2 regions of the Caballeronia sp. Sq4a genome follow, and region 2 is predicted to be linked to the other one. Evidence: riboswitches for the same ligand, from Rfam matches in the RefSeq annotation. Region 2 holds a riboswitch; the other holds the start of a gene.

Region 1 (17,510 bases), on a different replicon from region 2:
GACCCGGATCGACGCTGACTTTCACCGAACGCTTCTCGCCCGCCGTGTTGACGTCCGTGCGCACGACCGGCGTGAAATAGCCCTCGGTCGCGACGAGATCGCGCACGTCTTTCGGCGTCGCGGTGACGAGGAACTGGAACTGGTCGTCGCTCACGTCGTCGCGCTTGGCGAACCGCGCGAGGTCGAGATGATCCTGCAGCAGCTTCTTGATGCTGCGCGGGGCGTCGATGTCCACGTCGTATTTCGCGAAGGCGGGCGTCGCGGCCGCAAGCAATGCAAGCACCGCGAGCGCAGCCGACGCCAGACGGAACCCGGCGACGGCGGCCGGGCGATTGCGGCCAGGAGGCGCAAACGGTTTCGCTGTGCGCGGTGTTGCGGCCAGGTTGCGCAACGCGCGCAGCGAATCAGACAAACGCCCCGCCAAACGTGACCTCCGGCATCGGGATGAGTGGGAATCGAAAGGTGAAGCGGTCCAGCGGGTGCGGCTTCGGTGCGGCTTCGATGCGGCTTCGGTGCGGCTCGCGCCGCACGGCGCAGGCGCTATTTCACCACATCGATGCGCGCGGGCGACGTAAAAAAGCACGGTACGGCGCGAGAGCCGTGCGCCGTTGGACGGCTCGAAGGCCCGGCGGGTTCCGTACGCGAGCGCAGCAAGCGCCGATATGCGTGGACCGCGCCTCTCCTTGCGGTAAAATCGCCGACGAACTCGCGCGCCCGTTTGCCCGGGCGCGCCGCCCTCATCGAACCGAATCGACTCAACGGAAGCCGGATCATGTATCAGTCGGACATCACCCAGTTCATCAATCAGCTGAAAGCGCAGAAACCCACGCTGGAAGACGAACAGCGCCGCGGCCGCGCGCTCTTGTGGGACAAACAGCCCGTCGATCTGGACGAGCGCGCGCGTCAGCAAACCTCGCGCGTGAAGCAGACGCCTTACGTGTACTACCAGAACTTCTGAACGTGAGCGCCGGCCAGGAGCCGCAAGCAGCGCGCGCCGGTAATCGGGAAGAGAGGCGGGAGGACGCACGCGAAACTCGCGACGTGGCGCTCGCCGCGCCCGCGACCGATTCGACGCCCGACACCATTGACGGCGTCGCGATCGCGCATCTGTACGGCGAGCCGCTCTGGAAGCTGCCGACGGATCTCTACATTCCGCCGGACGCGCTCGAAGTCTTTCTGGAAGCGTTCGAAGGCCCGCTGGACCTGCTGCTCTACCTGATCCGCAAGCAGAACTTCAACGTGCTCGACATTCCGATGGCGGATGTCACCGCGCAGTATCTCGGCTACGTGGACCAGATTCGCCAGTCGAATCTGGAACTGGCGTCGGAATATCTGCTGATGGCGGCCATGCTCATCGAGATCAAGTCGCGCATGCTGCTGCCGGTCAAGAAGGCCGACACCGGCGAGGACGCCGAAGACCCGCGCGCCGAACTCGTGCGCCGGCTGTTGGAGTACGAGCAGATGAAGCTCGCGGCGCAGCGCATCGACCAGTTGCCGCAACTCGGCCGCGACTTCCTGCGCGCGGAGGTGTATATCGAGCAGGCGTCGGTGCAACGCTTTCCGGATGTCGACATGAACGACCTGCGCGCCGCCTGGGCCGACGTCATCAAGCGCGCGAAGCTCGTGCAGCATCACAAGATTTCGCGCGAAGAGCTTTCGGTGCGCGAGCACATGAGCATCATCCTGCGCCGCCTGCAAACCGCGCGCTTCATGGAGTTCACGGAGCTTTTCGATACCTCGCGCGGCGTGCCGGTGGTCGTCGTGAACTTCATCGCGATGCTCGAGTTGTCGCGCGAATCGCTGCTCGAAATCACGCAGGCCGAGCCGTATGCGCCCATCTACGTCCGGCTGGCGTACTCTCCTGCCTAAGAACCCGCTTTTCTCCCACATTTGCCTCGGGGCAGCCGATTTTCACGCCGCCCGCCAGGAGACACCCGCTCGATGAAAGTCATCAGCTCGATCCATGAACTGCGCGACCAGTTGCGCGGCCAGAACCGAACCGCCTTCGTCCCGACGATGGGCAATCTTCACGAAGGCCATCTCTCGCTGATGCGGCTCGCGCGTCAGCATGGCGATCCCGTGGTCGCGAGCATCTTCGTGAACCGCCTGCAATTCGGGCCGAACGAAGACTTCGACAAGTATCCGCGCACGTTGCAGGACGACATCGAAAAGCTGCAGCGCGAGAACGTCTACGTGCTGTTCGCGCCGACCGAGAAGGACATGTACCCGGAGCCGCAGCAGTATCGCGTGCATCCGCCGCACAATCTCGGCGACATTCTCGAAGGCGAATTCCGCCCCGGCTTCTTTCATGGCGTGTGTACGGTCGTGATGAAGCTGATGTCGTGCGTGCAGCCGCGCGTCGCGGTGTTCGGCAAGAAGGACTACCAGCAGCTGATGATCGTGCGGCAGATGTGCCACCAGTTCGCGCTGCCGACGGAGATCGTCGCTGCCGAGACCGTGCGCGACGAAGACGGCCTCGCGCTGTCATCGCGCAACCGCTTTCTGTCGCCTGCTGAACGCGCGGAGGCGCCGCAGCTTGCCGCCCAACTGCAGCGCGTGCGCGAAGCCGTGCTGTCGGGCAATCGCGATATCGCCGCGCTGGAACGCGACGCCATGAACGCGCTGGCCGAGCGCGGCTGGAAGCCCGACTACGTGAGCGTGCGCAAGCGCGCCGACCTGCTCGCGCCGGGCGAGGCGGACGCCGATGCGCCGCTCGTCGTGCTTGCCGCCGCGAAGCTCGGCGCGACGCGCCTCATCGACAATCTGGAAATCTGAAGGAAGTCTGCAACATGCAACGCACCATGCTCAAATCGAAGATTCATCGCGCGACGGTCACGCACTGCGAGCTGCACTACGAAGGCTCGTGCGCCATCGACGAGGATCTGCTCGAAGCGGCGAATCTCCTGGAGAACGAGCAGATCGACATCTGGAACGTGAACAACGGCGAGCGCCTGACCACGTACGCGATCAAGGGCGAGCGCGGCAGCGGCATGATTTCGCTGAACGGGTCGGCGGCGCGGCGCGCGCAACTGGGCGATCTCGTCATCATCGCGGCATTCGCGCAGGTGGACGAAAAGGAGATCGCGGCGGGCTGGAAGCCGAATCTCGTGTTCGTCGATGAGGACAACCGCATCAAGGGCAGCCGCGACCACGTGCCGACGCAGAACTGGACGTAAATCGTCGGAGCTTTGCCCGCACGAAGCCGGCGCATCCGTCACGGAGCGCCGGCTTTTTCATTTCTTCTGCGCCCAGTCGATGATCGGCTGCCACTGCTCCAAGTCTTTCTCGACGCGGCTTTGCGCGACATCCCAGATGGTGAGACCGTGCGCGGCGAGTTGCACGTAGTTCTGCGTGTCGCGCAGAAACGCCAGCACCGGCAAATCGAGCCCTTCCACGAAACGATGCAACTGGTCCGCCGAGCGTGTGCGCGCATCGACCCGCATGCCGACCACGCCCACCTGTATCGAGCCTTTGCGCACCGCCTTTTCCTTCGCCAGCTTCGCGAGAAAATCCTGCGTCGCGAGAATGTCGAACATGGACGGCTGCAACGGCACGATGACCTTGTCGGCCAGTTGCAGCGCCAGCGCGAGCCGGTTGCCGTGCACGCCGGCCGGTGTATCGACGATGGCTTTTTCCAGACCTTTCGGCGGCTTCGCGGGCGCATCGGGATTCACGCCCCACTCCTCGATTTTCGGCAGCGTGTCGACGCGCAGCGAGAGCCAGCCGTGCGCCGAACGCTGTTTGTCGAGATCGGCGAGCGCGACCCATTCGCCGTTCGCGGCGAAATAGCCTGCCAGGTTCGTTGCGAGCGTGCTCTTGCCGACGCCGCCTTTCGGATTTGCCACCACGATCACGGTCATGGAATGTCCTGATATTTGTACGGCGCGCGAGAAAGCGCGGAAGCCGCGCGCACGGTTTCGTCGTTATAGAACGGATACATGATTCGAGCCGTTGATAATATCGGCAAACGACACGCGCGGCACGCTGGCCGGTTGGCCAATGGCGCGCGCTTTCTCTTCTCGACCGGATGACCGCTCATGCCCCTTCGCCCCGACGTCACGCTCGATTTCCTGCGCAACCGCCAAAAAGGCCGCCTGCCCGATCTGCTCGGCATCCAGTTGCTTTCGCTCGATGAAGGCGCGCTCACCGGCGAACTCGTGATCCGCCCGGAACTGCTCGCGCCGAACGGCTTTCTGCACGCGGCGACCGTCGTCGGGCTCGCGGATACGTGCTGCGGCTACGCATGCATCGCGCATCTGCCGGAGAAGGCGCACAACTTCACGACGCTCGAACTCAAGAGCAATCACGTTTCGACGGCGCGCGAGGGGAAGATCGTCGCGAAGGCGAGCGCCGTGCATCTCGGACGCAGCACGCACGTCTGGGACGCGACGGTGACGAACGGCGACGGCAAGCTGATCGCGATGTTTCGGTGTACGCAGATGATTTTGTACTGACGCGTCTAGGCGAACAACGCCGCGACCGCATCCATATCGAGCGACTTCGCGAACGCATCCGCGAGCCGTTCCAGCGACGCCTCGCGCAGCGCGGGATAGTCGAGCGGCGCGGCATCCTCGACGCCCGCCCACGCGAGCAGCGCGGCGCACGCTTCGGGCGTATCGAAGACGCCGTGCAGATACGTCGCGGCGATCTGTCCATCGTCCGATATCGCGCCATCGACGCGCCCCGAATCCAGCGCGACCAACGGCCGGTCCAGCGCCGAACCGCGCGTGCGGCCCATGTGAATCTCGTAGCCGCGCACGGGCGCGTTCATCGCGCCGATCAGGAGCCGTCCAGTGACGTTCTCCAGTTGCTTTTGCGGCGTGAGCACCGTGCACAGATCGAGCAAACCGAGACCCGCAACACGCCCCGCCGCGCTTTCCACGCCTTCCGGATCGTCGATCTCGCGGCCGAGCATCTGCATGCCGCCGCAAATGCCGAGCACTTTCCCGCCGTATCGAAGATGCCGGGTGATCGCGCGATCCCAGCCGTGCTCGCGCAGCCACGCGAGATCGCGCTGCACGCTTTTCGACCCCGGCAGCACGATCAGATCCGCAGGCGGCGGCGCGACGCCCGCGCGCACATACTCGAAATCGACTTGAGCATGCGCCCGCAGCGCGTCGAAGTCCGTGTGATTGCTGATGCGCGGCAACGCGGGCACGATCACTTTCAGCGCCGCGTTTTCGCTCGGCGTACGGGAATCACGCGGCAGCATGTCTTCGGCATCGAGCGTGAGGCCGTGCAGATACGGCAGCACGCCGAGCACGGGCTTGCCAGTCTGCGCTTCGAGCCAGTCGAGCCCCGGCTTCAAGAGGCCGATATCGCCGCGAAACCGGTTGATGACGAAGCCGCGCACGCGCGCCCGCTCGCTCTCCGACAGACACGCGAGCGTGCCGACGAGATGCGCGAACACGCCGCCGCGATCGATGTCCGCCACCAGCACCACCGGACAATCGACGCGCTCGGCGAAGCCCATGTTCGCGATATCGCGGTCGCGCAAATTGATCTCGGCGGGACTGCCCGCGCCTTCCACGATCACCGCGTCGAAGTCGGCCTGCAAGCGCGCGTACGACTGCAACACGGCATCGAAGGCAATGCTCTTGTACGCGTGATAAGCGCGCGCGTCGAGATTGGCATGCGCGTGGCCGTGGATGATGACCTGCGCGCCGCGATCGCTCGTCGGCTTGAGCAGCACCGGATTGAAGTCGATGCGCGCGGGCACGCCCGCCGCCACCGCCTGCAACGCCTGCGCGCGGCCGATCTCGCCGCCGTCGATCGTCACCGCGCTGTTGAGCGCCATGTTCTGCGGCTTGAACGGCGCGACGCGCGCGCCGCCGCGCCGCGCGAGACGGCACAGGCCCGCGACGAGCGTGCTCTTGCCGGCATCGGACGTGGTGCCCTGAATCATCAACGTGCCGCGCGGAGTGAAGGGCATCGGAGGATTCCCATGAAGAACGACGCGCTATCTTAGCCCGTCAGTACAATATTGCGATGATCCCCGACATCACGTTCATCCTCGGCGGCGCCCGCTCCGGCAAGAGCGCGCACGCCGAACGCCTCGCCGACGAAAGCGGCCTGCCCGTCACCTACATCGCGACGGCGCGTATCGGCGATGCCGAGTTCGCCGAGCGCGTGCGGCATCATCGCTTGCGCCGGCCCGCGCACTGGACGCTCGTCGAAGCGCCGCTCGACCTCGCGGGCGCGTTGCGCGAGGCGGATCGCGCGGGACACTGCGTGCTGATCGACTGCCTCACGCTCTGGCTCGCGAATCTGCTCTGCCCTTCCGATTCCACCTTCGAAGAGCCCGCCACGCTGCCGCCCGCCGCCATCGAAGCATTCGATGCCTTCGACCGCGCTCTCGCCGATGCGCGCGGCAAGGTCATCGTCGTGAGCAACGAGATCGGGCTCGGCGTGGTGCCGCTCGGCTCGGTCACGCGCCTTTACGTGGACGAGCTCGGCCGGCTGAACCAGCGCGTCGCGGCCGCCAGCACGCGCGCCATGTTGATGGTCGCGGGCCTGCCGCTCATCCTGAAGAACTGAAGCATGCTCCTTCTTTCCGTCTACGCGATGTCGCTGCTCGCCGTGCTCGGCGTGATCGTCGATCGCATCGTCGGCGAGCCGCGCGGGCGGCATCCGCTCGTCGCGTTCGGCCAGTTCGCGACGAGGCTCGAAGCGCGGCTCAACACGGGGCGTCGCGCGCGGCCGGCGGGGATTCTCGCGTGGATCGTCGCGGTCGCGCCGCCCGTTTGCATCGCGTGGCTCGTCGTGAGCGTGCTGCCGTTCGCGTATGCATGCATCGTTCACGTGATGCTGCTGTGGTTCGCGCTCGGCGCAAAGAGCCTGCGCGAACACATCGCGCCGATTGCGCGGGCGCTCAGTCTCGGCGATCTCGACAGCGCGAGAACGCTCACCTCGCGCATCGTGTCGCGCGATACGTCGCAGGCGGACGAGCTGGCGTTGTCGCGCGCGGCGGTCGAATCGGCGCTGGAGAACGGCAACGACGCGATCTTCGGCGCGCTCTTCTGGTTCGCGATCGCGGGCGGGCCGGGCGCGCTCGCGTTCCGGCTCGCGAACACGCTCGACGCGATGTGGGGTTATCGCACGCCGCGCTATCTGCGCTTCGGCTGGGCGGCGGCGCGCTTCGACGACGTGCTCAACTACCTGCCCGCGCGTCTCACGGCCGCGAGCTACGCGCTCACCGGCGACACCGGCATGGCGTGGCACTGCTGGCGCACGCAGGCGCGTTCGTGGGACAGTCCGAACGCCGGCCCGGTGATGGCCGCGGGCGCGGGCAGCCTGAACGTGCTGATCGGCGGCGCGGCGGTCTATCACGGCGTGCTCGAAGCGCGGCCGACGCTCGGCGCGGGCCACAACGCGACGCCCCGGCATGTCGTGGCGGCGCTGCGGCTCATCGACCGTTCGGTGCTGCTGTGGCTCGCCGTGTTTCTGGTCCTCGCCATCCTGAGTGTGACGACGAATGCCTGATCCGATTCCGCACGGCGGCAACTTGCGCTACGCCGCGCGCCGCTATTCGATACCGCTCGACGACTGGCTCGACCTCTCGACGGGCATCAATCCGCGCGGCTATCTGGTGCCGCCCGTGCCGCCGGACGCCTGGCGACGCCTGCCCGAAGACGACGACGGCCTCGCCGATTGCGCCGCGCGTTACTACGGCGCGCCGCTCGCGCTGCCGGTGGCGGGCTCGCAAGCGGCGATCCGCGCGCTGCCGTATCTGCTCGAGCGCGGCACGGTGGGCGTCGCGCCGCTGACGTACGGCGAATATGCGCCGGCGTTCGCGCGCGCGGGGCATCGCGTGGTGCCGCTCGATATCGCCTGCGCGGAGTTGCCTGCGTCGCTCGATCACGTGATCGTCGCCAATCCGAATAACCCGACGGCCGAGCGGCTCGACCGCGAAACACTGCTGCGCTGGCACGCGCGGCTGGCTTCGCGCGGCGGCACGCTCATCGTCGATGAAGCCTTCGCCGACGCCGATCCGGCCGCGTCGCTCGCCGATGAAAGCGCTCGCGATGGTCTCGTCGTGTTGCGTTCGGTCGGCAAGTTCTTCGGGCTGGCGGGCATCCGCGCGGGCTTCGTGCTCGCCGCGCCTGCGTTGCTCGACGCGTTGCGCGACATGCTGGGCGCGTGGACGGTCGGCGGGCCGGCGCGGCATGCGGTCATGGCCGCCTTTGCCGACCACGCGTGGCAGGCGGAGACGCGCGAGCGTTTGCAGTGCGACGGCGCGCGACTCGCTGCAATCCTCGCGCGACATGGGTTCGAGGTGCGCGGCACGCCGTTGTTCGCATGGACGCTAACGCCGCGGGCGCGGTCGCTGCAACAGGAACTGGCGACGCGCGGCATCTGGACGCGGCTGTTCGAGCGGTCCGATATGACGCCGAGTGTGCGCGTCGGTTTGCCGGGCAGCGAAGGCGATTGGGCGCGGCTCGAACGCGGGCTTGCGGAGATTGCGGGATGAACGTACGGCTCAATCTTTGCGCATGCGCCGCCCTCTTCGCGATGAATCACGCGCACGCGTCGCTGACCGTCACGGACGACGCCGGCGCTCCCGTCACGCTCACCGCGCCCGCGACGCGCGTCGTGAGCCTCGCGCCGCACGTCACGGAGTTGCTGTACGCGGCGGGCGGCGGCGCGCGCATCGTCGGCACGGTGAGCTATAGCGACTATCCGAAAGAAGCGCAGTCGATCCCGCGCGTCGGCGACAACAAGGCGCTCGATCTCGAGCGAATCGTCGCGCTGCATCCGGATTTGATCGTCGTGTGGCGGCACGGCAATGCGGCGCGTCAGACGGATAAGCTGAAGGCGCTCGGCATCCCGCTCTTCTTCAGCGAGCCGAAGCATCTCGCCGATATCCCCGCGAGCATCGACAAGCTGGGCGCGCTGCTCGGCACCGAAGACACGGCGCGGGCCGCTTCGACGGCTTTCACGCGCGATATCACGGCACTGCGCGCGCAGTACGCGCAACAGCCGCCGGTGCGCGTGTTCTATCAGGTCTGGGACGATCCGCTGATGACGCTCAATCGCGACAACGTGTTCAGCGAAGTGATCGGGCTATGCGGCGGCGTGAACGTGTTCGCTGCCGAAGCGCCGCGCGTGCCGACCGTCTCGACCGAAGCCGTGCTCGCCGCGAACCCCGAGGCGATCGTGACCGCGACGCCCGGCGCGACGAAGCCCGACCGCCCATTGCCCGCGCTCGACCGGTGGAAGCAGTGGACGTCGCTGACGGCGGTCGCGCGTGGCAATCTGTTCGGCATCGACGGCGATCTGATCAATCGACCGACGCCGCGTCTGGCGCTCGGGGCGGCGCAGCTTTGTCGTGATCTGGATTTGGCGCGGAAGCGGCGTTAGCGAAGCGCTACGCATTCCACCTCACGAGCCCCCACCCCGTACCGAACCGCCGAAGCTGCACGATCCCACCGAACGCGATCGGCCATTGCAACACGCTCGCCCGATCCACGCGCAGCAAATACGCGGCGAGCACCCGCACCACGCCCGCATGCGCGACCACATGCACCGCATTCGACGCGTTCGCGAACGTCTCATCGAACCACCCCGTCACACGCTCGCCGAACTGCGCGAGACTCTCGCCGCCGTGCGGACGCGCGTGCTCGATATCGGCGGCCCACGCGTCGATGAGCGCGCGGTCGATATCGTTCCACGCGCGGCCTTCCCATGCACCGAAATGCAGTTCGGAGAGCCGCGCGTCGATGCGGGCCGTGCCGAGCGCCTGGGCCAGCAAAGCGCATCGGCGCAAAGGACTCGTGTGCCATCCATCGACGCAAGCGGGAACATCGAGCGAACGCATGCGCGCGTCGATCTCATGCGCCGAAGCGCGCGCATCGCGGGCAAGCGGCACATCGGTCTGGCCGTAGCAGACGCCTTCATCGACGGCCACAGCCGGGTGACGTATCAGGACGAGGTCCATGCGAGCCCGACGAGATAGATCGCAATTTCGAAAACCTGCTGCGCGCAGCCGAGGCAATCGCCCGTATAACCGCCGATGCGCCGCACGAAGTAACGCCCGGCGACCACGCGCAGCAACGCGAGCAGGGAAATCGCGACGCAGGCGAACCTCCAGCCGAAGCAAAAGAGCCACGGCAAACCAAAGAGCATCGCGATCGCGAAGGACATCGCGCTCATGCGCTGCGCGACCGGCTTCGCCTTGCCTTCGGCGCGCACGTAATCGAGCGTCAGGAGATAGCTGATCGCGAACGCGCGGCTCGCAGCGTGCGCGGAAATCATCAGGACTACTGCGCGCATCGGCGGCAACGCGGCGAGGCTTTGCCACTTCAGCGCGAGCGCGATGACGAGCGCAATGGCCCCGAACGCGCCGATGCGCGAATCGTGCATGATGCGCAGCACGTCGTCGCGCGTGTAGCCGCCGCCGAAGGCATCGGCGCAATCGGCGAGTCCGTCTTCGTGGAACGCGCCGGTGAGCAGAAGCGTCGCGGCCATCGAAAGCAGCACCGCGATGCCTGCGGGAAACACGCGCAGCGCGGCGAGATAGACGAGCGCCGCGACGCCGCCGACCATCGCGCCGACGAGCGGAAAGTAGCGCGCCGCCGCGTTCAGATAGTCGCGCTCGAAGCCGACCCAGCGCGGCACCGGCACGCGCGTGAAATAGCCGAGCGCCGTGAAGAAATAGCGCACTTCGTCGAGCGGCCGGTTCATGTCAGGCTTGTTTGTTCGAGACGCCCGCCGCATCGAAGCTCGCCATTTCGTCGACGAAAGCCACGGCCGCGCGCAGGATCGGCAGCGCGAGCGCCGCGCCCGTGCCTTCGCCCAGACGCATGTCGAGTTGCAAGAGCGGCGCGGCGTCCAGATGCGCGAGCATGCGCTGATGCCCCGCTTCGTTCGATGCATGCGCGAACACGCAGTACTCGCGCACGTCCGGCGCGATTCGCGACGCGACGAGCAGCGCGGACGTCGCGATAAAGCCATCGACGAGAATGGTCATGCGCGCTTCTGCCGCCGCGAGATACGCGCCCGTCATCATCGCTATTTCGAAGCCGCCGAAGGTGGCGAGCGTGTCGATCGCGTCGCCGCTCGCCGCATGCGATGCCAGCGCGCGCCCGAGCACGGCGCGTTTATGCGCGAGGCCGCGATCGTCGAGGCCCGTGCCGCGCCCGACGCATTCGTCGATAGGCAGCGCGCACAAGCGGCTCATCAGACACGCCGCCGCCGATGTGTTCGCAATGCCCATTTCACCGAAGCCGATCACGTTCGTCCTGAGCGACGCGTGGTGTCGCACGCGCGCCGCGCCCCGCGCGATGCCTTCGAGCGCCGTCTCGCGCGACATCGCCGCCTCGCGCGCGAAGTTGCGCGTGCCGAGACCCAGCGACAGGCGCTCGTAACCGTGATCGACCGGAATGGGCGTCGCGACGCCCGCATCGACCACTTCGAGCGCCATGCCGACGGAGCGCGACAACGCATTGATCGCCGCGCCGCCCGCCAGAAAATTCGCGACCATCTGCGCCGTCACTTCCTGCGGATACGGGCTCACGCCTTCGGCCGCGATGCCGTGATCGCCCGCGAAGACGATCATCGCGGGACGCTCGATGCGCGGCTTCGTCGTCTGCTGGATCAGCCCGATTTGCAGCGCGAGCGTTTCGAGCCGGCCGAGGCTGCCGGGCGGCTTCGTCTTCATGTCGATGATGCGGCGCAGCTCCGGTTCGATGCTGCGGTCGAGCGGCCTAGGCTTGGGCAGCGCGTGGGCGGTGGACATCGGCGTTCCTCGTCAGAAAGTGTGAAGCGAAGGCACGAGCGCTTCGTGCTCGCCATCGCGGATCAGGACCAGCGGGTAGCCGAACGCCGCGCTCGCGCGCGCGGGCGTGAGCACGTCGGCGACAGCACCGACATGCGCGCCGCCCTGGCCGTCGAGTAGTAGCGCGTGCGTGGCGAAGCGGCGCGCGAGATTCAGGTCGTGGCACGAAAAGACGACGGCGCGTCCCTCGTCGCGCGCCGCGGCGGCGAGCGCATGCAGGCAGTCGATCTGATGATGCAGGTCCAGATGCGCGAGCGGTTCGTCGAGCAGCACGAGCGGCGCTTGCTGGCATAGCGCGGCGGCGAGCGCCACGCGCTGCCTTTCGCCGCCCGACAACGTGAGCACGTCGCGCGAAGCCAGGTCGGCGAGACCGAGCGCCGCGAGCGCGTCGTGCGCGGCGGCGCGGTCGTCTTCGCTTTCCCAGCCCCAGCCCGTCAGATACGGAAAGCGGTTGAGCAGGACGGTGTCGAGCACGGTCGCGCTGAAGGCGTCGTGCGTGCTTTGCGGCATCAGCGCGCGTTCGCGGGCGAGGTCCGCCGCGCGCCATGACGCGAGCGCGCGGCCGCCGAGCGTGATTGCGCCGGACGCCGGCTTCGCGAGTCCCGCCAGCACGCCGATGAGCGTGGTCTTGCCCGCGCCGTTCGGCCCGGCGATACACCACACTTCGCCCGCCGCGATGGTCGTAGAAAGGCCATCGACGAGCGTTCGGGCGCCCGCGCGCAAGACGAGATTGTCGACAGATAGCGGCTTCATCGCGGCCTTCGCAGCAGCATCCACAGGAACATGGGCACGCCGATCAGCGCCGTGACGACGCCCACCGGCAACTGCGCGGGCGCGATGACCGTGCGCGCGGCGAGGTCCGCGCTCATCACGGCGAGGCCGCCCGCGAGCGCGGCGGCGGGCACGAGCATGCGCTGATCGTTGCCGAACGCGAGCCGCAGCAGATGCGGCACCACGAGCCCGACGAAGCCGATGGTTCCCGCCGTCGTGACGGCCGCCGCAGCCGCGAGCGATGCCACGAGATACACGCGCAGCCGCACGCGTTCCACCGGCACGCCGAGCGAACGCGCCGTGGCTTCGCCGCGCAGCAGCACGTTCAACTGCGGCGCGCACGGCACGATCAACGCGAGCGCCACGCCGAGCGCGAGCATCGCGGGCCACGGCGTCGATGCGCCGTTGAGGTCGCCGGTCAGCCAGAAGATCATGCCGCGCAGCCGGTTCTCCGGCGCGATGCTGAGTATCAGCGTGATGAGCGCGCCCCAGCCCGCCGCGACCACGACGCCCGTGAGCAAGAGCCGTGGCGATGCGTCCTGTTCGCCGTGCCACACGTGCGTGCGAGCAAGGCCAAGCACCAGAACGATGGATGCGAGCGCGCCCGCGCACGCGGCGAGATCGACGCCCCACCACGGCATCGACGCGAGCATCGCGGAAAGCGCGAACGCCGCCGCGCCGCCGGATACACCGAGCACGTACGGTTCGGCGAGCGGATTGCGCAGCAGCACTTGCAGCAGCGCGCCGGCGAGCGCGAGCAGCGCGCCCGACGCGAAGCCCGCGAGCGCGCGCGGCAATCGCAGGTTCAGCACGATCTCATCGGCGATATCGGGCGTGGCCGCATGCGCATGCAGCAGCGCGGCGATGGCGCGCGATGGCGGCAGCGCGACGCTTCCGAGCGCTAGCGACGCCGCCAGCACGCCAAGAGCCGCCGCCGCGAGCGCGAGCCAGATCGCGGTGGCGCGCGTTGCGTGCATCGCCTTCATCGGGCGGCGCGCGTCAGCGGCGTGGCTCACGACGGATGCCAGCCGACCGTGACGTAAGCGCCGCGACGCGGCGTGTTGTACGAGTAAGCCAGTTCATAGTTGCGGTCGAACAGGTTATCGATGCGCGCATTCACGTACCACGACTTCGTGATGTCGTATTGCGCCGAAAGATTGACGACGCCGTAGCCCGCGAGCGTCGAATCGTAGTCGCTGCGCGCGCCGCTCACGATCCATTCGCCGCCCACGCGCCAGCGCCCGATCGAGCGATGCGCCGACAGCGACGCGAAGCGCCGCGCGCGACGCGTCAACTCTTCGTGATTCGTCTCGTCGACCGGATTCTGAAACGTCACACTCGCGCGCACGTCGGTTGCGCCCACGTGCCCCGCCCACGATCCCTCGACGCCCTGCACCTTCGCGCGCCCGACGTTCTGCGCGGTGTAGAAGCCGCTGCTGTCGCCCACGTAGTCGATCAGATTCGAATAGCGCGTCTCGAACGCCGTCACGCGCACCACGCCGATCTTGTCCGATGCGTACTGCAACGCGGCCTCGGCCGAATGGCTGCGCTCAGGCTGTATCGACGGATTGCCGCTGAACGGATAGTAGAGATCGTCGAAGCTCGGCGCGCGAAACGCCGCCGCGTAGCTCGCGCTCGCGCGCCAGTGCGAATCGAAGTTGTACGCGTAGCCCAGATAGTAGCTGTTCGCGCCGCCGAAGTCGGAATACTGGTCGCGGCGCACGTTGGCCTGCACTTCGCTCGGACCGAAGCGGCCGACATAGCCCGCGAAGACGGAGTTCACATGCCGGTCGGGCGCGCTGAACTGATCGGAGTCGAGCGATTGGTCGAGATGCTCGTAGCCGAATACGAGCTTGTGCGCCTCGGTGAGCCGAAAGTCGTTCTGCCACAGATACTGATGGTTCTCCGAGTCGAAGCGGCTCGTGTAGACGCCGTTGTGCTCGATGTTCGCGCGGTCTTGCCCCTGCGCGACGGTGAAGTGCGTCGTCCAGTTGTCGGTCAGCTTGCCGTTCGCGAACACCGACGCCGAGCGCACGCGATCATGCGATTCGTTGAGATCGGTCGGCACGCCGTAGGGATCGTCGAAGCTGTTCACGCCGTTCGATTGCAGAAAGCGCACGCCTGCGTCCCACTTGTCGCTGAACTTGTGGCGCAGCGTCGCGGCGACGCTTTCGTTCAGATAACCGTTCGCGTTCGGATTCGCGGCGGGCGCGCGCGCGGGATCGATCGACGAGAAGCCGTCGGTCTTCTCGCGCGACACGTTCAGGCTGAACGTGGTGCGGCCATCGGCATCGAGCGCGCCGTCGACGCCCGCCGACTGCCGCTGCGTGTGATAGCTGCCGTATTCGGCTTCGAAGTGAAAGCGCGGCGGATGTGCTTCGCCCTCCTTCGTGAAAATCTGCACGACGCCGCCGATTGCATTCGATCCATACAGCGCCGACACGTTGCCGTTGACCACTTCCACGCGGCCGGTCTGATCGAGCATCAGTTGCGACAACTGCGCCGCGCCGAGCGAGACCGATTCGACGCGCACGCCGTCGATCAGCACCAGTGATTGCGTCGACGACGCGCCGCGTATGAAGACGCCCGAGGTCGCGCCCGGCCCGCCGTTGCGCGTGATCTGCACGCCGGGCGCAAGCGCGATGAGCCCGAGCACATCGTTTGCATTGCTGTCGGCGATGTCTTGCGCGTCGAAGAGCGTTGCCTGCGGGATGGAATCGGCGAGCCGTTGCGCGCCGCGCGTCGCCGTGACGACGACGGGCGCGAGTGTCTGCGACGGAGAATCGGAATCGGCGTGCGCGGCCTGGACAAGCGGCGCACTCGCGGCGGCGCACATCACGACGCGCGCCGCGCGACGAATGAGGCCGGACGAAGGCAAAAGCATGTGTGGAGCGTTCCCGTTGGAGACTGGCGCGTGCCCCGCTCCCCGCGAGGTCTGTGCGCGACGCGCGCGCCGTCTTGCAAGGCATCGGCGCGCTGGACGATTGGCCGGTATCCGGGCTGGCGACGCATCGTCCCGCCTTCCCACGCATGAAAGCGCAGTGGCGCCGACACGTTTCTTGCAGTCGCGTCTCTGATGGCGAACGACCACGGAGCAACACGAAGAAACGCGCGAGGGACGACTTGCAACTTGCGTTGCGGTCGCTTACCGTTGCGGGGGCAGCACAGGTTGGCGAGCCGCGCGAGGCGAGACGACGCTTCCTGTTTCCCGTTTGACTGCGCCGCAAGAAAGGCGGCGCGAGCACCAAAAGTGCGGCAAGTGTAGGAGCGCGCATGGGGGCCGTCAAGAAGGCGCGCGCCCCGTCATCGCGAGGCTTGAGCGACGAGCGAGCGACGAGCAAGCGTCGTCAGCCGCGCATCCGAGTGCGTCACGCGCGGCCATTCCGCACATGAATACGCGGCGATGCGCGCAAGATCGCGTGTTGTTACGTCTCGAAACGAGACAATTATCGGAAGCACCGTTGAACCGCGCTAAAATGCCAGGTCTTTAGAGGACGCAGCACATGCTCAACGAACTCGAATCACTGTCAGGGAACATCGGCCGGCTGATCAAGATCAGCGAGCGCCACAATCAGGCGCGTCTCGCGCTCGAAGCACAAATCGAACAGCTGCGCGCCGATTACGCCAGCGTTCAGGCCGAACTCGCGCAGGTTCGCCACGAGCGCGACACGCTGCAAGGCGAACGCGATTCGCTGTCCGCGAAGATCGACGACGCGCAAGTGCGCCTCAACGCGATCCTCGAAAAGCTGCCGCGCGGCAAAGCGCATCATGCCGAAAGCGACAATCAGCTCGATCTTCTGAACGCCGAATCCAGCGCGTCGCGCGAAGCGCAGCACGAACATGCGCACGCGGAAGAAGTGCACGGCGAGCATCATCAAGGAGAGAAGGCATGACGACCACGCAGATCGAAGTATCCATTCTCGGCCAGCAGTATCGCCTCGCGTGCTCGCCGGAAACCGAGGCCGCGCTGCGCGAAGCCGTGGCCCGCGTCGATGCCGAAATGAACAAGGTACGCAACGCAAGCAGCGTGCGCGGCACGGACCGCATCGCGGTAATGGCCGCGCTTTCGCTGGCGTCCGAATTGCTCAAGCTGCAGGAAAGCGTGCGCCACGGCGAAGCGTTCCCCGCCGAGGAAATCCGCCGCACCATGCATTCGATGAACGAGCAGCTCGGCGCTGTCATTGCGCAATATGAAGCGCACTGACGGTCATGCGCTGATCTAATCAGCGTCGCGATATCCATCAAAAAAAGATACCGCGAGAAACGCAGGCAAGGGCTGCAAGGACCAAACGTTTGGTGTACAGTGAGGTCTCCCTGCCTGGTACGCCAAGGTCATATATTCCTTGAACCAATGCTACATTGGCACGGTTGCGGAACGTTGCAGCACGGGCGCGCGCGTCACTCTGTCTGATGTACCCGAAGTGTTGCTTACCGCGACCAATCTTGAACCCAGGTTCAGGATGCCGGCCTAGCGGCTGAGGCGGGGACCTTATTTCTGGAAGCACGAACGGCATCGGTTCTTACCGGTGCCGTTTTTGTTTGCATCGCCCAAAACCGCACGCACACTCCTTCACGCCGAACTCATGCGCTACTGGCTGATGAAGTCCGAACCGGACGAAGCGAGCATCGATCATCTCGCGCACGCGCCCAAGAAGACGCTGCCGTGGACCGGCGTGCGCAACTATCAGGCTCGCAACTTCATGCGCGACCAGATGCAAATCGGCGACGGCGTGCTCTTCTACCATTCGAGTTGCCCCGAGCCCGGTATCGCGGGAATCGCGAAGGTCTGCTCGACGGCGTATCCCGACCCCACGCAGTTCGATCCCAAGAGCGCCTACTACGATCCCAAATCCAAGCAGGACACGCCGCGCTGGATGCTCGTCGATGTGCGCTTCGTGAAGAAGACGCGGCTCATTCCGCTCGCCGAACTTCGCGAGCACGCGGAACTCGCCGGCATGCAAGT
Region 2 (13,141 bases):
TCTTGCTTCGACACACGCGCAAGGCCGGCTCTTGATGACGCCCTGGCAAGGCGTGCTCGTACCCGGCGTCATGCCGCGACATGCAGAACACGTGCTCGATCGCATGAACGCGCTCGGCCTTATCACGCGCGCAGACCATCCGCTTGCACGCCTCATCGCGTGCGCCGGTTCGTCGGGTTGCGCGAAGAGTCGCGCTGATACCAAAGCCGATGCGCACCGCCTCGCCGCGCTGCTGCCTGTGCACGACGATGTGCATCTAAGCGGCTGCGAACGCTCGTGCGCCGCCGCGCATCCCGTCGCGAACACATTGATTGCGGTGTCGCCTGGACGCTATGACTTGTATGTCGACGCGCGCCTCGTCGCACCAAACGTATCTATCGAAGAGGCGGCCGCGTGGCTCGCCCGGAGCCATGCCGATGCTTGACTATATCCGCGACGGCGCCGAGATTTATCGCCAGTCTTTCGCGACGATCCGCGCCGAAGCGAACCTGAGCGCCATTCCGCCCGACCTCGAAAAGCTCGCCGTGCGGCTGATTCACGCGTGCGGCATGGTCGATATCGTCGACGATCTGCGCTTCTCTCCCGGCGCGGGCGACGCGGGACGCACGGCTCTCGCAGCCGGCGCGCCGATACTCTGCGATGCCCGCATGGTCGCCCACGGCATCACGGAGGCGCGTCTTCCGGCCGGTAACCGCATCATCTGCACGCTCGGCGATCCGTCCGTGCCCGAGCGCGCCCGCGCGATGCGCAACACGCGTTCTGCCGCTGCGCTCGAACTCTGGCGGCCGCATCTGCAAGGCGCGGTTGTCGCGATAGGCAACGCGCCTACCGCGCTCTTTCATCTGCTCGACATGCTCGATGCCGGCGCGCCGAAGCCCGCGCTCATTCTCGGCTTCCCAGTCGGTTTCATCGGCGCGGCGGAATCGAAGGCGATGCTCGCAGCCGACAGCCGCGGCGTGCCCTTCGTCGCATTACACGGACGACGCGGCGGCAGCGCGATGGCCGCCGCCGCAGTCAATGCACTTGCTTCGGAGAACGAATGATGAGCGGACGCCTGTATGGTCTCGGCGTCGGTCCAGGCGACCCCGAACTCATTACCGTGAAAGCGCTGCGGCTTCTGAAGTCCGCGCCGGTGGTCGCGTATTTCGTCGCGAAGGGCAAGAAGGGCAACGCGTTCGGCATCATCGAAGCGCATCTCGACGACGCGCAGACACGCCTGCCGCTCGTGTATCCGGTGACGACCGAAGCGCTCGAACCGCCGCTGTGCTACGAGACGATCATCAGCGCGTTCTACGACGAAGCCGCGCTCGCCATTGCGGATCATCTCGAAGCGGGCCGCGATGTGGCCGTGATCTGCGAAGGCGATCCCTTCTTCTACGGTTCGTACATGTATCTGCACGACCGTCTCGCCGGACGTTTCGATGCGCATGTCGTGCCCGGCGTATGTTCGATGCTGGGCGGCGTGTCCGTGCTCGGCGTGCCGCTCGTTTATCGCAATCAGAGTCTCTGCGTGCTGTCCGGCGTGCTGCCGGAAGACGAGTTGAAGTGCAAGCTCGAAGCATCCGATGCTGCCGTCGTGATGAAGCTCGGCCGCAACTTCGACAAAGTGCGGCGCGTGCTCACCGATCTGGGGCTGGACAAGCGCGCGCTCTATGTCGAGCGCGCGACGATGGCGAATCAACGGATCGTGCCGCTCGATGAAGTGGATCCGATGGCGTCGCCCTATTTCTCGCTGCTCGTCGTGCCGGGGAAGAAATGGCAGGCATGAACGCGGCGTCATCGATCGCGATCGTCGTGCTCGGCGAAAGCGCGCTTCCTGTCGCGCGCCGCATTCAGGCGCGTTATCCGGGGTCGCTCGTGCATGGTCTCGCCAACCGGGTTCATGCCGATATCGCCTACGACGATTTCGGCGCGCACGTGCGAGCGCTCTATCTGGCAGCCACGCCTATCGTCGCGCTGTGCGCGGCTGGCATCGTCATTCGCTCGCTCGCGCCTTGTCTCACGAACAAATGCGCGGAGCCGGCAGTGCTCGCGGTCGCGCAGGATGGCAGCGCCGTCGTGCCGCTGCTCGGTGGCACGAGCGGCGTGAATGTGCTCGCGCGCGAGATCGGCGCGGCGCTCGATATCACGCCCGCGATCACGACGAGCGGCGAACTGCGCTTCGGCATGTGCCTGCTCGCGCCGCCCGATGGCTACGCGCTGGCGGATATGGAGCGCGGCAAGCGTTTCGTGTCCGATCTGCTCGCGGGCGAAACCACGCGCGTGGAAGGCCATGCACCGTGGCTCAATCAGGCCGACTTGCCCCGCGCAGAGGACGCGCGCCTTGCCGTGCGCATCACGCCGCATGTGATGAACGACGAGAGCAGTCTCGTGATTCATCCGCGTTGCGTGGCCGCGTGGATCGAAGCGCAGGACGATGCGACTGCTGATCGCGTTCAGCATGCATTGCGCGAGCACGGGCTCTCGCCGCTTGCGCTTGCCGCGCTGGTCGCACCGACAGAAAGCATGACGTTCGATGCGCTCAGCGATGCTGCCAACGCGCTCAACGTGCCCCTTCGCTTCAGCAGCGAACAGCCGCCTAATGACGCGCTTCGCGCGAACGGAATCGCGCTGAGCGTGGGCCACGCGCCTCTCGACGTGGAGTCCATCGGTCGCGCGCGTGGCACGTTGACCGTCATCGGTCTAGGCCCCGGCAGCGCAGACTTGATGACGCCTGCCGCACAAGCCGCGCTCGCTTCCGCGCACGACGTTCTCGGCTATGAAACGTACGTGCGCATGGCCGGCCCGTTTCGCGCAGACCAGCGCATCCACATGACGGATAACCGCGAGGAGTTGCAGCGCGCACGACATGCGTTCGAACTCGCGAGCGAAGGGCGAAAGGTCGTGGTCGTATCGTCGGGCGATCCCGGCGTCTTCGCGATGGCTGCCGCCGTGCTCGAAGCGCTCGACGAGGGATGGGCAACGCATGCCGAATGGGCCGCCGTGAAACTCGCTATCGTGCCGGGCGTGTCCGCGTCGCTCGCAACGGCCGCGCGCGCGGGCGCGCCGCTCGGCCATGACTTCTGCGTGCTGTCGCTATCGGACAACCTCAAGCCCTGGGACGTGATCGAGCATCGCATCCGGCATGCAAGCGAAGCGGATCTCGTGATGGCGTTCTATAACCCGCTATCCAAGGCGCGACCGTGGCAGTTCGATCGCGCAATCGACATCGTGCGCGAGTATCGCGACGCGGCTACGCCCGTCGTGCTCGGCCGCGATGTGGGACGTCCGGCAGAAACGATGCGCGTCGTGACGCTCGGCGAATTGCACGGCGGTCTCGTCGATATGCGAACGATGGTGATCGTCGGGTCGTCTAAGACGCGCGTGATCGGCGACGGCGAATGGGTCTATACGCCTCGCTCGTATTGAAGCGATTCGGCGGGTATATGCTGCGCGCGCCAGTCGAGCGCCAGCGCGTGCGCCCCGCCGACCCGCACGCGTCCTTCCTCGAAATCCACCACGACGATACGGTCCGCAAGCGCGGGCGCCGCGGGCCGCTCGTTCGTGCGTCCATCGCTCAACAGCCACAGCCAGCGGCGTTGCGAAGGCTTGCGACGCGCGGCTCGCGCAAGCACGGTCGATGCCGTCGCTAATCCGAGCGTGAGCGGCGTGCCGCCTCCGCCGCCAATCGGCGCGATCCAGCGGTCATTGAACCAATGCGCCGTTCCCGGCTGACGACGCACTTCCGCGCGTCCCCCGCCGAAGCACACCAGCGCGACCTCCGCGCGTTCGCGATACGCGCGGTCGAACAGCGCGATCAGCAAGCCCTTCGCGCGCGCGAGGCGTTCGCCGCCGAGCATCGAGCCGGAGCAATCGAGCACGAAGCAATGCAGCGCGGATGCTTCGCCTTGGCCGCGTCGATAGCGCAAGTGACCGGCATCGAAGCGTGCGTTGCGTTTGGCGCGCAGCGTCGCCATCCAGTCGACCGATGCAGTAGCGAGCCCTTCACGCCCATGTTCTCGCCCACGCGAACGCGCCTCCTGCCATCGAAGACGATGCGCGTTCGCATCGGCGTCGGGCCTTCGATGGCTCAGGCTTTTTTTGCGGCGAGCGGCCTGACCTGCTTGACCTTCGCGATGCCGACGGGCTCCGGCGGCATGTAGCCCCAGTCGCCGCCTTGCGGGGTATTCGCGCTGCCTTCCGGGCGCGATGATTCGCGCGATGTTTCACGATTTGGCGCCTCAGGCTCGCGCCGGCGATGCCGCAATACCGCATCGGCCACGCAATCAACATGCTTCGTTTCGACGTATTCCGCGCCTTCGAGCGCCGCGAGCGCACGCGCCGCGCGCAGCATCACGAGATCGGCTCGCAGGCCATCGACGTTGGCTGCAATGCACAGCTCGCTCACATGCGCATGCACGACGTCATCGAAATCGAACTGGTCGAGTGCCGCGCGCGCCGCTTCGATGCGTTCGGCGAGCGCCGCCTGATTATCCGCATGCTGCGCGCGAAATGCTTCGGCATCCGAATCGAATGCGAGTCGCGCCTTGACGATCCGCTGGCGCACGTTGGCGTCGAAGCAGTTCGCGAGTTCGACGGCAAGCCCGAAGCGATCCAGCAATTGCGGGCGCAGTTCCCCCTCCTCCGGATTCATCGTTCCGATCAGCACGAACCGCGCGTCATGCCGATGCGATATCCCGTCGCGTTCGATGATATTCACGCCGCTCGCTGCCACGTCGAGCAGTTGATCGACGAGAGGATTCGGCAGCAGGTTCACTTCGTCGACATACAGGACGCCGCGATGCGCTTTTGCGAGCAAGCCCGGCGAGAACTTCACGCCGCCATCGCGCAACGCGCTTTGAATATCGAGCGTGCCGATGAGTTGCTCCTCGCTCGCGCCGAGCGGCAAGGTGACGAGTTTTCCTTCCGGCAAGAGTTCAGCGAGCGCGCGCGCCGCCGTGGATTTCGCCGTGCCGCGCGGCCCGCTCACGAGCACGCCTCCCAATGACGGATCGACAGCCGCGAGCAGCAACGCCTGTTGCAACGGCGCTTGCCCGACGAGCGCGGTGAAAGGAAACGCGGGGAAAAATGAGGTTTCGTTCAAGTCTGTCGGCCTTCGAGTTGCTGCTCGACATCGAGCAGATGCTGCGTCACGGACTGCCGATAGGCGCCGGGTTCCTGCCACAGCCCGCGCTGCATCGCTTCGAGCAGGCGCTCGCAGATCGACTGGAGCGCGTGCGGGTTGTGCCGCGCGATGAATTCGCGCGTACCGGCATCGTTCACGTAGGCATCCGTGACCAGCGCATATTGATGATCGGAGACGACGCGCGCGGTGGCATCGTAACCGAAGAGATAATCGACCGTCGCGGCGAGTTCCGACGCGCCTTTGTAGCCATGCCGCTTCACGCCGTCGATCCACTTGGGATTGACCACGCGCGAGCGCACGACACGCGCGATCTCTTCGTTCAGCGTGCGCATGCGCGGCGCGGCGGGGTTGCTGTGATCCGCGTTGTACGCCTGCGGCTGCACGCCCGACAAGTAACGCACGGCCGCGATCATTCCGCCCTGAAACTGGTGATAGTCGTTCGAATCCAGCAAGTCGTGCTCGCGGTTATCCTGATTCTGAAGCACCACATCGAGTGTCGAGAGCCGCGCGCCGAAGGTAGACCGGGCTTCGGCGCCGTCGACGGCTTGCGAATAGGCATAGCCGCCCGTGCTTTGATAAGCGGCGGACAGGTCGGCATCGGTTTCCCATTGCTTCAGGTCGATGAGTTCTTGCAAGCCCGCGCCGTACGCGCCCGGCTTCGTGCTGAACACGCGCCAGCCGGCACGCAGCCGAGCTTCCTTGGCATCGACGCCGCGTCCAATCAACTCGTCGCGCTCACGCAAAATACGCGCGCGAATCGGATTGACGTCTTCCGGCTCGTCTTCGAGGTCCGCTATGGCCTGCACGGCCGCATCGAACAGATGCATGAGATTCGCGAACGCATCACGGAAAAAGCCGGATACGCGCAGGGTAACGTCGATGCGCGGCCGGTTGAAGATGGAGATCGGCAGAATCTCGAAGTCGGTGACGCGATGGCTGCCCGCCGCCCATTTCGGCCGCACGCCGATGAGCGCGAATGCCTGCGCGATGTCGTCGCCGCCGGTGCGCATGGTGGCCGTGCCCCACACGGACAGACCGATGGCACGCGGAAAATCGCCGTGGTCCTGCACGTGCCGCTCGACGAGCAAGTTCGCGGACTTGAGCCCGAGCGACCAGGCGGCTTGCGTCGGCAATGCGCGCGTATCGACCGAATAGAAGTTACGCCCCGTCGGCAGCACGTCGGGTCTGCCGCGCGATGGCGAACCGCTCGGCCCCGGCGGAACGAAGCGGCCCTCGAGACCGCGCTTAAGTTGCAGTGACTCTTGCGGTCCGCATGCATCGAGCCGCGCGAGCACATCGCCATGTAAGCGCGCGAGCACGCGTTCCGTATGCAAACCGGGCGCGGCCGCTTCGCCTTCGAGAAGTTGCATGGCGAGGCATTCCAGCCGCTCCCGCGTGTCGCCGTGATGACGCCAGGGAGCATCACTCATCGACTGCAATGCCTGCGGACGCGGTCCCTGCCACGACGCGGCCCAGTCGGCGTCGAGCGGATCGAAGTCATCGCCTAATTGCAGATCGCGCGCGAGCGCGGTGATGAGGCTGGCGTTCGCGCCCTGACCGTCGCCGATCGGAAAACGCCCGAGCGCAAGCAGCGTATCGCGCCGCTGCACGCCTTGCGGAGACACGCCGAAAACATGGAGTCCATCGCGAATCTGCGCTTCTTTCAGCTCGCACAGATACGCATCGGCGCGCGTGAGCAACGCGTCTTCGCCCGATGTATCGCGCGGGGCATCGAGGCCGAGCTCTTCGTGCAGCTTGTTCTCGACGATGCTCGCGAGTATGGACTTGCGCAACAGCTTCGCGCGCCGAACGTCGACCATCAATGCTTCGTAGTACTCATCGACTTGCCGTTCGAGGTCTTGCAGCGGACCGTAGTTCTCGGCGCGCGTGAGCGGCGGCATCAGATGATCGATGATGACCGCTTGCGCCCGCCGCTTGGCCTGACTGCCCTCGCCCGGATCATTGACGATAAACGGATAAAGATGCGGCATCGGCCCGAGAATCAGATCAGGCCAGCACGATGCCGACAGCGCGACGCTCTTGCCCGGCAGCCATTCCAGATTGCCGTGTTTGCCGACATGCACGAGCGCGTCCGCGTTGAAGCGCATGCGCAGCCAGAAATAGAACGCGAGATAGGAGTGCGGCGGGACAAGTTCGGCATCGTGATAGCTCGCGTAGTCGTTACGCTCGCGCGACCGCGACGGCTGAATGCCGACGAACACTTCGCCGCAGCGATAGCCCGCGATCATGAAGCGGCCGCGCCTCAATGTAGGATCGTCTTGCGGCGCGCCCCAGGTCTTTTCGAGCGCGGCGCGTGCATCGGCGGGCAACGCGCGATAAGCGTCGAGATAGTCGTCGAGCGAAAGGCTTTGCAACGCCGGTCGCATATCGCGAACCACGGGATCGTTCGTCACGCCTTGCGTCAATGCGGCGATGAGCGCGTCGCCGCTCTCCGGCAATTCGCCCACGCGATAGCCTTCGCGGGCGAGCATCGACAGGATGCCGACCGCGGATGCCGGCGTATCGAGTCCCACGCCGTTGCCGATGCGCCCTTCGCTCGCCGGATAGTTGGCGAGCACGAGCGCAATGCGCTTCTCGTGGTTAGGCGTATGCCGCAGCTTGCACCAGCGGCGGCTCAACTCGGCGACGAAGCGAACGCGTTCGGCATCGGCCTGATAACGGACCACGTCCACTTGCGTCTGCGCGCAGTGATACGCGAGTCCCTTGAAGCTGACCGCGCGCGTGATGATGCGGCCATCGACCTCGGGCAGCGCGACATGCATCGCTACATCGCGCGAGTTGAGGCCGTGGTTGTCCTTTTCCCAGTCTTCGCGATTGCCGCCGCTCAGTATCACTTGCAGCACGGGCGCATCGCCCGCAATGTCGAAGTCTTCGCTTTCGCCGATCACGCTCGCTGCAAACGCAGTCGTGTTCAATACGAGCGATGCGCGATGCTCCATGCACAAGCGCGCGATCACTTCGCGGCTCACGTTTTCCTTGAGGGAAGCAATCGCGATCGGCAGCGGATTCAGCCCTTCCTTTTCAAGCGCTTCGATGAGCGCATCGAATACAGCGGTGTTGCCCGCCTGCAGATGCGCGCGATAAAACAGGATCGCGACGACGGGCGCGCCGTCGGTCCAGCGCGCGCGCCAGTCGTCGATTGCGGCGATGTCGCGCTCGGGATGATAGATGGCCACGGCAGGCAGCGGACGCGGCGCTTGCGGCGCGCGACCGAAGCCGAACGCGTGATAACCGATCGCGCGCAGGAATTCCTCGGCATTGCCCGCGCCGCCTTCGCGCAGATAGCGTGACAACTCTCGGCAGAACGCGGCATCCGCGGTACTTTTGCTGATCAGATTCGGGTCTTCGGTGAGATCGCCCGAGAACATGGCGAGCATCTGCTTCTCGCGCTCGGCGAGCGCCACGATTCGCTCGATGCCATAAGGCCAGTACGATTCACCGCCGAGATGATCGACGATGACGACGCGTGCATGACGCAATACATCGTCGACATAGAAGTCGACCGATGCGGGCTGGCGCAGAAACGATTGATTCGCGAGCCGCACCTCGGGAAAGCCCGGCTCCAGACGCGGAAACACGCTTGCAAGCAGCGCGAGCGTGGTATCGGCCGAACTTAGCACGACGATCGGTGCGCGCGTCTGCTCGATACGCATGACGCCTGCTGCGTCATCGACGAAACCTCCGGGCGTCGTGCGTAACAGATGCATTGCGTCAGGCCTGCGCGAGCGCGTTCGCCAGCGCCGCGTTCAACGCTGCTTGCAAGGTTGGACCATCGAGGTCTTCTCCGATCAGCACGAAGCGGCTCGCGGCTTCGCCTTCGTTCCAGCGCCGGTCGAAATAGCTGTCGAAACGCCGGCCCACGCCTTGCACCACGAGACGCATGCCCGCGCCCGGCAGCGCGGCAAACCCTTTCACGCGATAGATCGTGTGGCTCTCCACGAGCGCCTGCAACGCCGCAATGGCCTGTTCGCGCGATTCCACTTGTCCTTCGACGACGACCGAATCGAATTCGTCATGGTGATGGTCCACGTGGCCTTCATCGTCGGCAGAACCGTGATGATCGTGGCGAAGATGAATGCTGTCCTCGGACGCCGATTGCAGACCGAGCAGCGCATGCAGATCGAGCTTGCCCATTTGCGCGGGCACGACCTTCACTTGCGGCGGAATCTCGGGCCGCACGAGTGCCTCCACGCGGCGCAGTGCGTCGGCGTCCATGAGGTCGGTCTTGTTGACGATCACGAGATCAGCCGAAGACAGTTGATCTTCGAATAGCTCGTGCAACGGCGATTCGTGATCGAGATTCGGATCGGCCTTGCGTTGCGCATCGACCGCTGCGGGGTTCGCGGCGAACTGTCCGCTTGCGGCGGCAGGACCATCGACCACCGTGATCACGGCATCCACCGTGAACGCATTCTTGATCGACGGCCAGTTGAATGCCTGCACGAGCGGCTTGGGCAACGCGAGGCCCGACGTCTCGATCAACACATGATCGATGCGCTCTCGGCGTTCCAGCAACTGCTCCATCACCGGATAGAACTCTTCCTGCACCGTGCAACACAGGCACCCGTTAGCGAGCTCATAGAGATTGCGCTCGGAGGACCCGGCTTCGTCGTCGCAACCGATGCCGCAACCCTTCAGGATTTCCCCGTCTATGCCGAGCTCGCCGAATTCATTCACGATGACAGCAAGGCGCAAGCCCTGCGCATTCGACATGATGTGGCGCATCAAGGTGGTCTTGCCGCTGCCGAGAAAGCCGGTCACGACCGTGACGGGTATCTTGCGGGTTTGCATCGTCGCTCCGTGGCTCGTGTGTGCGTGCGTCGTGCGTGCGTCGCGCGAGGAAGGTATCGCCGGCGAGATCTGCGGGAAAAAGCGCACGACTGATGGATCATGGACCATGCCGCATCCCCGCGGCGTGAACCCTGCGAAAGTCTGGCCGGTATCCGGGCTTGCGACCTCGTTGCGCAGCCTTCCTGCCATGTACCGACAGTGGCTTCGTGCGCAACGCGCGATATCGTATTTGCCGATACCGCCGGTCGCTTACCGTTGCGGGGGCAGCGCAGGTTGGCGCGCGTCCGTTCACATGATGAACGCATCCGCTTCCTGCTTCCCGTTTAACTGCATGCGAAAGAAGCTCGCACGCGGGCACCAGAACTGCGTGAAGTCTAGGCTGCCTGCGAAAGAGCGTCAAGGAAGCCGGCGCCGAAACCGGTGCATGTGGTATCGTTGGCGCGCGACTGGTGCTCGCGCGTTCACACGAAACGCGCAGTTAAACGGGAAACAGGAAGCGGCGTCTTCACGATCATGCAAGCGCTCGCCAACCTGTGCTGTCCCCGCAACGGTACGCGACCGGCGGTATCGGCTTGCATGATATCGCGCATGGCGCACACGGCCACTGCCCGTTCACGGTGGGAAGGCTGCGCGATGACGGACGCAAGCCCGGATACCGGCCAGCGCAGGGGACGAAGCGCATCTCGCCATCATGATGCCTTCGCCGAACGCCGCCATCCGCGAGGGACGCATGCGCGGCGCACGCATTCCGTCCATTCGTTCGATGATGCTTCCTTGCGTGAGCCGACGCCATCTCGCCGTCGGCATCGGCTGCAAACGCGGCGTAAGCGCCGATGCGATAGAAGCGGCCGTGCTTCGTGCGCTTCATGCGCTTGGTGCGCTTCAAGCACCGGAACTCACGTTCGCGCACATCGCGGTGGTCGCGAGCATCGACATCAAACACGACGAAGCCGGCTTGCGTGTTTTCTGCGAGCGTCATGCCCTGCCATTGCGCCTTTATCGCGCGGACGAGCTCGCGCACATGCCCGCCGAGGGCGTGTGCGAGCCTAGCGCGCTGCTTGCGAGCGAGGGCGGAGAGCTTGTGGTGCCGAAGATGATCGACGGTCATGTGACCGTCGCCATAGCAACGAAGAAAGCCTGAAAGAGCCCATGAAAACCGATACGGAATCGCATCTGCGCATGACGCAGCGTCGCAAGGAAGGCCACGAAAAGAAGCAGGCCGCCGCCGATCACGAGAAGGGTCTCCTGATCGTCAACACAGGCAATGGCAAGGGCAAGACCACGGCCGCTTTCGGCATGGCGGTGCGCGTGCTCGGGCATGGCATGAAGCTCGGCGTCGTTCAATTCATCAAAGGCGCGCTGCATACGTCAGAACGCGATTTTCTGAGCGCGGTCGCCAATTGCGATTTCGTGACGATGGGCGACGGCTATACATGGAACACGCAAAACCGCGAGGCCGACATGGCGACCGCGCGCAAAGGCTGGAACGAAGCGCGGCGCATGATCGAGAGCGGCGAATATCAAATGGTCGTGCTCGATGAGCTCAACGCCGTGCTCAAGTACGAGTACTTGCCGCTCGACGAAGTGCTCGATGTGCTGAAGGCGCGTCCCGCGATGCTGCATGTGGTCGTGACGGGCCGTCATGCGCCGGATGCGCTCGTCGAACTGGCCGACCTCGTCACGGAGATGCGGCTCGTGAAGCATCCGTATCGCGAGCAGGGCGTCAAGGCGCAACGTGGCGTCGAGTACTGAACTCATGCCCTCCTGCCCCGCACTCTTCATCGGCGCGAGCGCGTCGCATCAAGGCAAGACCACGGTGACGGCCGCGCTTGCGCGTCATCATGCGCGGCGTGGCCTGCGCGTGCGCGTATTCAAGACCGGTCCCGATTTTCTCGATCCGATGATTCTCGAACGCGCATGCGGATCGCCCGTCTATTCGCTGCATCTGTCGATGGTCGGTCTCGACGCATGCCGCGCGTTGCTCGCAGAGGCCGCGCGCGAAGCCGATCTGATCCTGATCGAAGGCGTCATGGGTCTCTTCGACGGCACGCCGAGCAGCGCCGACCTCGCTGCCGCGTTCAACGTGCCGGTGCTCGCGGTGATCGGCGCGCATGGCATGGCGCAGACGTTCGGCGCAATCGCGTTCGGATTGGCGCGTTATCGCGCGGACGTGCCGTTCCATGGCGTGCTAGCCAACCGCGTTGCATCGGCGCGGCATGCGCAGATGTTGGCCGAAGCCATCCCCGATGGACTGCGCTATTGCGGGCATCTTTCGAATGCAGAGGACATCGCGCTGCCCGAGCGTCACCTGGGCTTGACGCAAGCGCAGGAAGTGGCGGGACTGGATGCGCGTCTCGATCGCGCCGCCGATGCCATTGCCGCTACCACGCTTGCCGATCTACCGCCGCCTGTGCGCTTCGAGGACGCGATGCAGGAAGCGCCGCCGCGTTTGCTCGAAGGCTTGCATATCGCCATGGCGCGCGATGCTGCGTTTTCATTCGTCTATCCGGCCAATATCGACTTGCTGCACGCAATGGGCGCGCGCGTCAGCACCTTCTCGCCGCTCGCCGATGAACCCGTGCCCGCCGATGCCGACGCGCTCTATCTTCCCGGCGGCTATCCGGAACTGCAAGCGGCCACGCTCGCCGCGAACCTTCGCACGCGGACAGCGATTCAAGCGCATGTGGCGCGTGAAAGAGCCGTCGTCGCTGAATGCGGCGGCATGCTGTATCTGCTCGACACGCTGACGGACGTGGAAGGCACGAAGCATGCGATGCTCGGTCTTCTGCCCGGCAACGCCTTCATGCAGCGCCGTCTCGCGCGTCTTGCAATGCAAAGGCTCGATACCGCGCATGGCGCGCTCACCGGCCACACGTTCCATTACTCCACGCTCGATACACCCATGCAGCCGCATCTGACCTCGAAGCATGCAACGACAGGCGCCGAAGGCGAAGCCCTCTATCGCCATGGTCCGATCACGGCCACGTATATGCACGCGTATTGGCCATCGAATCCGGCCGCCGCCGCGGCGCTCTTTCGCGGTGAATCGCTATGACGATCATCGACCTCGCCTTCACCATTGCACGCGCGAAGTCGCAAGAGCCGGTCGGTTCGCCGTGCACGGGCGTATGCAAGATCGATCCCGCACACGGTCTGTGCGCGGGATGCTTCAGGAGCCGCGAAGAGATCAAGTCGTTCCGTTCG

What was found. A riboswitch is a leader RNA that binds a small molecule or an ion and turns the genes downstream of it on or off. The one in region 2 is predicted to bind cobalamin.
Region 1: another riboswitch for cobalamin. It lies ahead of LDZ24_RS02985 (TonB-dependent receptor domain-containing protein); the one in region 2 lies ahead of cobW (cobalamin biosynthesis protein CobW).

Annotation. Positions count from the first base shown of each region.
Region 1 is NZ_CP084250.1:643,586-661,095, reverse strand. Features, by position in the region: gene LDZ24_RS03070 (autotransporter assembly complex family protein) at 1-304, opposite strand, end outside; gene LDZ24_RS03065 (DUF3460 family protein) at 770-958, shown strand; gene LDZ24_RS03060 (ScpA family protein) at 1,042-1,869, shown strand; gene panC (pantoate--beta-alanine ligase) at 1,942-2,775, shown strand; gene panD (aspartate 1-decarboxylase) at 2,790-3,176, shown strand; gene LDZ24_RS03045 (ParA family protein) at 3,234-3,860, opposite strand; gene LDZ24_RS03040 (PaaI family thioesterase) at 4,038-4,454, shown strand; gene LDZ24_RS03035 (cobyric acid synthase) at 4,460-5,932, opposite strand; gene cobU (bifunctional adenosylcobinamide kinase/adenosylcobinamide-phosphate guanylyltransferase) at 5,989-6,537, shown strand; gene cbiB (adenosylcobinamide-phosphate synthase CbiB) at 6,541-7,482, shown strand; gene cobD (threonine-phosphate decarboxylase CobD) at 7,475-8,470, shown strand; gene LDZ24_RS03015 (cobalamin-binding protein) at 8,467-9,360, shown strand; gene cobC (alpha-ribazole phosphatase) at 9,368-9,937, opposite strand; gene LDZ24_RS03005 (adenosylcobinamide-GDP ribazoletransferase) at 9,922-10,683, opposite strand; gene cobT (nicotinate-nucleotide--dimethylbenzimidazole phosphoribosyltransferase) at 10,685-11,737, opposite strand; gene LDZ24_RS02995 (ABC transporter ATP-binding protein) at 11,750-12,529, opposite strand; gene LDZ24_RS02990 (FecCD family ABC transporter permease) at 12,526-13,524, opposite strand; gene LDZ24_RS02985 (TonB-dependent receptor domain-containing protein) at 13,560-15,431, opposite strand; cobalamin riboswitch at 15,516-15,811, opposite strand; gene LDZ24_RS02980 (ATPase) at 16,051-16,440, shown strand; gene LDZ24_RS02975 (cell division protein ZapA) at 16,437-16,751, shown strand; RNA gene ssrS (6S RNA) at 16,856-17,038, shown strand; gene LDZ24_RS02965 (EVE domain-containing protein) at 17,131-17,510, shown strand, end outside.
Region 2 is NZ_CP084251.1:710,815-723,955, forward strand. Features, by position in the region: gene cobG (precorrin-3B synthase) at 1-424, shown strand, start outside; gene LDZ24_RS17235 (precorrin-8X methylmutase) at 417-1,043, shown strand; gene LDZ24_RS17240 (precorrin-2 C(20)-methyltransferase) at 1,040-1,768, shown strand; gene cobJ (precorrin-3B C(17)-methyltransferase) at 1,765-3,408, shown strand; gene LDZ24_RS17250 (VWA domain-containing protein) at 3,387-3,956, opposite strand; gene LDZ24_RS17255 (ATP-binding protein) at 4,070-5,083, opposite strand; gene cobN (cobaltochelatase subunit CobN) at 5,080-8,853, opposite strand; gene cobW (cobalamin biosynthesis protein CobW) at 8,858-9,937, opposite strand; cobalamin riboswitch at 10,063-10,314, opposite strand; cobalamin riboswitch at 10,368-10,616, shown strand; gene LDZ24_RS17270 (cobalamin biosynthesis protein) at 10,629-11,078, shown strand; gene cobO (cob(I)yrinic acid a,c-diamide adenosyltransferase) at 11,087-11,689, shown strand; gene LDZ24_RS17280 (cobyrinate a,c-diamide synthase) at 11,694-12,992, shown strand; gene LDZ24_RS17285 (DUF1289 domain-containing protein) at 12,989-13,141, shown strand, end outside.